3 regions of the Paenibacillus sp. DP01 genome follow, and region 1 is predicted to be linked to each of the others. Evidence: riboswitches for the same ligand, from Rfam matches in the RefSeq annotation. Region 1 holds a riboswitch; each other region holds the start of a gene.

What was found. A riboswitch is a leader RNA that binds a small molecule or an ion and turns the genes downstream of it on or off. The one in region 1 is predicted to bind glycine.
Region 2: it holds a riboswitch for glycine, as region 1 does, so the genes downstream of both, gcvT (glycine cleavage system aminomethyltransferase GcvT) here and ACH59B_RS19310 (sodium:alanine symporter family protein) in region 1, are expected to answer to the same signal.
Region 3: it holds a riboswitch for glycine, as region 1 does, so the genes downstream of both, sdaAB (L-serine ammonia-lyase, iron-sulfur-dependent subunit beta) here and ACH59B_RS19310 (sodium:alanine symporter family protein) in region 1, are expected to answer to the same signal.

What each region holds. Positions count from the first base shown of each region.
Region 1 covers NZ_CP173059.1:4,411,074-4,413,339, reverse strand. Annotated here, with positions in the region: gene ACH59B_RS19315 (glycoside hydrolase family 1 protein) at 1-675, shown strand, start outside; glycine riboswitch at 940-1,034, shown strand; gene ACH59B_RS19310 (sodium:alanine symporter family protein) at 1,193-2,266, shown strand, end outside.
Region 2 covers NZ_CP173059.1:4,236,451-4,238,716, reverse strand. Annotated here, with positions in the region: gene gcvPA (aminomethyl-transferring glycine dehydrogenase subunit GcvPA) at 1-73, opposite strand, end outside; gene gcvT (glycine cleavage system aminomethyltransferase GcvT) at 198-1,298, opposite strand; glycine riboswitch at 1,475-1,667, opposite strand; gene gcvH (glycine cleavage system protein GcvH) at 1,970-2,266, shown strand, end outside.
Region 3 covers NZ_CP173059.1:464,887-467,152, forward strand. Annotated here, with positions in the region: gene sdaAA (L-serine ammonia-lyase, iron-sulfur-dependent, subunit alpha) at 1-759, opposite strand, end outside; gene sdaAB (L-serine ammonia-lyase, iron-sulfur-dependent subunit beta) at 749-1,438, opposite strand; glycine riboswitch at 1,650-1,764, opposite strand; gene ACH59B_RS02075 (DUF6359 domain-containing protein) at 1,979-2,266, shown strand, end outside.

The DNA of each region.
Region 1 (2,266 bases):
GAAGATATCCTGAAAGCACAGCATGAAAATCAAATGAACCTGTTCTTTACGGATGTGCATGCTCGTGGGGGATATCCCAACTATATGAACCGCTATTTTGAAGAAAATAATATTGTGATCCAGACAGAACCCGGCGATGCCGAAATTTTGAAAAATAACACGGTCGATTTTATCTCATTTAGTTACTATATGACCTTGACCGTATCGGCAGGGCCAGAAGGCGAAAAGGCAGCAGGGAACCTGATAGGCGGTGTGAAAAATCCGTATCTGCAGTCTTCCGACTGGGGATGGCAGATCGATCCGATCGGCCTGCGTGTTACACTGAATACGTTTTATGATCGCTATCAAAAGCCACTGTTCATCGTGGAAAATGGCCTGGGTGCGTATGATAAGGTAGAAGAAGACGGCTCTGTGCATGACACGTATCGCATTGATTACTTGCGTCAGCATATTGCCCAAATGAAGGAAGCGATTGCTGACGGTGTTGATCTGATTGGTTACACCAGCTGGGGACCTATCGACCTTGTGAGCATGTCTACGTCCGAAATGTCCAAGCGCTACGGATTTATTTACGTTGATCTGGATGATGACGGTAACGGAACGCTTCAACGCTCCAAAAAGGACTCATTTAACTGGTATAAAAATGTGATAGCAACCAACGGTGAAGAATTATAATTCCATATCGTTTTGGCGGGTACAGCAGAGAAAATCCTCAGGATGCAATCTGCTGTACCCGCTTTTTGTATAGACACTCTATTGATTCTTTCAGAGGGCTTCACAAATTTTTCACTTGTAATAAGCTGAAATTTTTCTGTATAATGAATAAAAATTTCATATGTCTGGTTGATGTTTGCGGGAGATGGAATGAAAGTTCCAACCGAAGGGGCAAAACTCTCAGGTGCTTAGGCTGATTTACAGCAACGAGCAGGGACCGTAAACGGACAGAACTCTGGAGAGACCCTTAATTGGGCGCCGAAGGTGCACCGCAGATCACATCTGCTTAAACTCTCAGGCAAAAGGACAGAGACGCGAATAACCTGTGACAGGGATAGCCCTAGGCTTTTTATAAGCTTTTAGAGGTGAAATCCTGCACAAGATGGTTGTATTTTTTCGTGCCTTTAACCTCTCCAAGAGTCGAATCAACAGATTTGACTCTTTTTTGTTTTCTACTATGCTGAAGGAGCGGGTTGAAATGAATTTGGTACATGTGTTAGAAACGATTGACAGTTGGATGTGGGGAGCGCCGCTTCTAATTCTCGTCATGGGCACTGGGTTGTGGCTAACGATCCGTCTGAAGATGCTTCAGATTATTCGATTGCCCTTAGCGCTCAAGCTAATTGGTAAAGCGCCGGACGAAGGCAGCGGGGATGTCAGTAGCTTTGGAGCATTGAGTACGGCACTTGCAGCTACTGTAGGTACGGGAAGTATCGTCGGTGTCGCAACAGCGATCAAACTGGGTGGGCCCGGTTCATTATTCTGGATGCTGGTTGCAGCTTTTTTCGGGATGGCAACCAAATATGCGGAAGGGCTATTATCCGTTAAATACCGTGTTAAAGACCGGAACGGACAATTTTCGGGTGGACCGATGTATTATATTGAAAATGGGCTTGGCCGCCGTTTCAAGCCGCTGGCGATGTTGTTTGCCTTTTCTGGTATTCTTGTAGCACTATTTGGAATCGGTACTTTTCCGCAAGTAAAGGCTATCGTTTCTTCTACGGAAAGTAGCTTTGGCGTGCCAACAGTAGTTACAGCAATCATTATTTCCGTGTTGACGGCTGTTGTTACGATTGGAGGACTCAAAAGTATCGCCAAGGTATCCACAAAGATTGTTCCATTCATGTCGGGGCTCTATATCGTGGTTTGTTTAATCGTACTCATTAAGTTTGCAGGAGAGCTTCCTCATGCGATCGCACTAGTATTACAAGGGGCTTTCTCGACAACATCTGCGACGGGTGGATTTGCCGGAGCCACGATTATGCTGGCGATGCGAAGCGGAGTTGCCAGAGGGATCTTTGCAAATGAAGCTGGTTTGGGAAGTGCGCCAATCGCAGCAGCAGCAGCTAAGACGAAATGGCCCGCAGAACAAGGGCTAATATCCATGACGGGCGTTTTTATCGATACGATGATTATTTGTAATTTGACAGGATTTACATTGCTGGTTACGGGAATATGGAGTGGAAATGATGATGGAGGTCTGATGACTCAGCATGCGTTTTCCAGTGCCTTTCCGGCTGGAGCAGAGCTCGTGACGATTAGCCTTATTTTA
Region 2 (2,266 bases), 170 kb from region 1:
ATGATACGCCCACCACACGCAGCATTTCGGCTTGATCTTGTTCGGTCATGGGGAGATAGCGATGCTGCTTCATAAGTTCTGGCTCCTTTCGAAAAGCAAAATTTAGATAGTAAATTAGCTAATACATAATCGTAGTTGGAAAATCCAGAATTTCGTATCTGACATGATCATTTTTTTGAAATGAAGAGGATTTAGGATCAGCGTGGCCGCTTATAAAAGGGGGCTGCGACCACTTCCGCACGCAGGCGTTTACCTCGAATTTCGACCTCTAACGGTGTAGATAGGGTGCTAAAACGACTGTCCACCAGGGCTAGCCCCAAATTACGCTTCAAGGTGGGCGATTGAGTCCCCGTTGTGACCTCACCAATGTGTTGGCCTTCCGCGAAGACTGGATAATGAGCGCGCGGGATACCGCGGTCAATCATTTCCAGCCCGATCAACTTGCGAGGAATTCCTTGTTCTTTCTGGTGTTGCAGTGCTTCTCTGCCGATAAAATCTCCTTTATTCAGCTTGACGAAGAAACCTAAACCAGCCTCAAGCGGTGAAATGGTGGCAGATAACTCTTGTCCGTACAGCGGCAGCCGTGCCTCAAACCGTAGTGTATCGCGAGCACCAAGCCCAGCGGGAATTAGCCCATACGATTCACCGCAACGAAGCAAACCATTCCACACGGCGGGCGCTTCCTCAGCAGGTATATAAAATTCAAAACCGTCTTCGCCGGTATATCCGGTTCGGGAGACGAGTGCTTTTGCTCCGAACAATTGCACGTTCTCATGGAATCGGAAAGATGCCAGATTCGTAATATCTGTATCTGTCACGGCTGCGGCAATATGTGCTGCTTCCGGACCTTGTAATGCCAGCAATGCGATCGCATCAGACACATTCTCCAGATGAACCGATGCAGGTACGTGGCGCATGAGCCAATCCCAATCTTTGTCGATGTTGGAGGCATTCACAACGAGCATGTAGCGCTCTGGTCCTTTGCAGTATACAAGCAAGTCATCCACTACGCCTCCATCGGGGTAACACAGGAGTGAATATTGTGCCTGGCCCGGTTCCAACTGGCTGACATCATTCGTGGTTACCCATTGCAAAAAAGCCTCGGCTTCTTTGCCCTCAACCAAAAACTCGCCCATGTGCGAGACATCGAATAAACCCGCGCGTTGCCGGACGGCCTCATGCTCTTTTTGGATGCCGCTAAACTGAACGGGAAGCTCCCACCCGCCAAAGTCAATACAACGAACCCCGGGCTGCGTCCCGTAAGACGAAAATAATGGTGTTCTTCGCAAATTAGACATTTTTTCACTCCTATCCAGTGTAATCGGCTAAACAAAAAAGACAGGCTGAAAGAAACGTATAGACGGCAGTCCATACTCTTCTTTCAGCTCTGTCCTTGATACCAGAAAGTTACCCCGGTGTGAACCAGGTTTCCCCTTGGGTGATCCGCTCTAATCGCGAATGCTCTCCAGAGATGCGTCCGGCAGAGGTCCTTTTGCCTGAGAGATTCACCTGCAATGCAAGTTTACTCCTTCGGCGCTACCTTTTGGATCAACGGTAGGTTACCCGGTTTTGCAGGTAACAAGTTGATCCGAGTTCGCGTGCACAACTGTCTCAGAAACGACAACAGCTATGCGAATTTTTTGGGTAGTCTCTCCCTCCGCGTTCATCCGCGTTTGCAGTTGTCGGGGTATTTCCAAAAGCATTTGCTATAACCCATTAATACGCAAATTCATTCAAAATGTCAATAAAAATGTCATATAAAACAATCCAAAAAACATTTAATGTATAAATAAGGATATGTAAGCGTTTGTTACAAGTTATCATTTTTTAATATTCTATGCTATATGAGATAACATGAAGTATTTTTGTTAGTATTATTGACATGATTGCTCATGTTGTCATAATCTTAACCTGTCTAATACAGGTGATTAAAAGCATTTTATTCATGTGGAAGTGAGGCGAAAGCAGGATGAGTGAAGTGAAACGGGAACTTTGGTATACAGACGAACATGAGTGGGTTCAGCGCACAGCAGACGGGACGTTGCGGATCGGCATTACAGACTTTGCACAGCATCAACTGGGTGATATTGTTTTTGTGGAATTACCTGGGGCGGGAGCAACGATTGAACAGGGGGCAGAGATTGGTACAATTGAATCGGTGAAGACCGTATCCGACCTTTTTGCTCCGGTGGCGGGAACCGTATTGAAAGTAAATGAAGCTCTGGAAAGCACACCTGAGCTGGTGAATGAATCTCCCTATGAAAAG
Region 3 (2,266 bases), 1.8 Mb from region 1:
AATGACTTCGTCAGACGGAATGGCGCTGCGTACACCCGCCAAAGCCATATCCGCTGCGGCAAGTGCGGTCACGGCTCCCAGCCCGTTGCGCACGATGCACGGAATCTCGACGAGTCCGGCGACGGGGTCGCAAATCAGACCGAGCGTGTTCTTGAGCGCTAGGCCTACGGCGTGAACGGCCTGCTCAGGTGTGCCGCCGCGTAGCTCGACCATAGCTCCAGCGGCCATCCCGATGGCTGAGCCAATCTCAGCCTGACAGCCTCCCTCCGCGCCGGAAATGAAGGAATTGTTGGCGATGACGTAGCCAATGGCTCCGGCTGCGAACAAGCCGTGCACCATATGCTCATCATCCCAGCCGAATCGCTCCTGCGCACTAATGAACACACCGGGGATGACTCCACAAGAGCCAGCAGTGGGCGTAGCCACAATACGCCCCATGGACGCATTAACCTCCGACACGGAGAGCGCATAAGCCATGGCGAGTGCGGAGGCGTCGCCGGAGCAGGTTTCCCCTGCCCGCAGATACTCGGCCAGACGCTTGCCGTCACCGCCCGTTAATCCACTGCGGGATACGGTGTCTTGTGTCTGACCACGATGAACGGCCTCCTTCATGACTTCATAATAATCAGACATTTGGCGGAAGATCTTTTCTTCCGTTGTATTCGTCTCTTGTACCTGCTCTTGAATCATCAGGCGGCCAATCGTGGTGGATTCCTCCGCGCATATGGCGCTGATTTCATGCAGATGGCTAAATCGCATCAGATTCAGCTCCTTTTTTCAAATTAATCATTTTAATTTCGTACATATGTGGTAAGGATCGTAGTTTTGCGATCAGTTCAGCCGTAGGAGGACTGTCCGTTTCGATGGCGGTAAGTGCTTCACCATCTCGGCCTTTGCGATCCACATGCATATAGGCAATGTTAATGTCGGCAGCGCCGAGTGCTGAAGTCACCGCACCTAATGTGCCGGGCTTATCCGAGTGAAGAAGCACCAACGTAGCCAGCTCCCCGGTCAGGTTGACTCGGAATTCGTTGAGCTGCTGGACATGGATGCTGCCGCCGCCGATGGAGGAGCCCAGCAGTGTGCGCTGATTCTCACCCTTCCACAGTTCAAAACGGACGGTATTTGGATGGGGCGCGGGTAGTCCGCTGACGGCAAACTCCACGGCCATTCCAGCCTGCTCCGCCCATTGCTCGGCATCTGGAATTCGGTGGTCGTCTGTATCGTAATTGAGCAGGCCTGCGATGAGTGCTAGGTCTGTACCGTGTCCTTTGTAGGTGTCGGCGAAGGAGCCGTACAGTGTCATGCGGGCACGGTCCGGCTGCATCCCGAGCCAGTGACGGGCAACGCGTGCAAGCCGCACCGCGCCTGCAGTGTGTGAACTGGAAGGTCCGGTCATGGCCGGACCGATAATGGAAAATACATCTTTGAAACGCATGGTGTGGCCCCCTGTATGTTCTAGTACCATAGTATATGGTATTTCCGCGTTTGTGCGCAGCTATGACGGTTCCTAATGCTGACGTACAATGTGAGCGCAAAAAAGGACAGGATAAGGAAGTTTCCCTTATCTCTGTCCTCGTTACCTGAGAGTTTCGTGCGGTGTCCTTACCGCCTTACCCCTTGGGTGGCTTGCGCTCTCTCCAGAGTTGCGTCAGATGACGATACATGGACCTGAGAGATTATCCGCCAGCCGGGTGCTGACGTCTTGCTCCTTCGGTGCCGCCAGCGTGTAAGCCCCTGGACAGACTCTCCCGTCATCTTCATTCGCGTATACCGTTCTACATATCTTTATTAGCGTAATGTATGCCGTGCTCGGTGTCAATCGCAGGTTTCAATTTTTACATAAACAGGCGAGTTTCCGATAAAAAAGATTAAAATTTACATATTTATGGATGAAATCAGGAAGGAATTAGAAGATTGACAGCTAATCTGATAGAGGACAAGTACATTTATGGAATTATAGGAGGGATATTGACGTATGGTAAAAGGCTTGCGGTTCACAGGTTCACGCTTGAAAGGGGTGCTGCATCTAGCAGCGATCGTATCGCTGTTGATTGGGATCCTCGTTCCATTCGGTCAGGTCAAGGCAGAGGGAGCATTGACAGTAGACGAAGCACTTCAGCGCCAAGGCAGTGGAGGTACAGTGACGGTGGAAGGCTACATCGTCGGACATGCTACCGGATCGAAAACAGCTAATTTTTCTGCTCCGTTTGCGAATGATTTTAACGTACTGATTGCTGACCAGGCCAATGAACGTAGCACATCT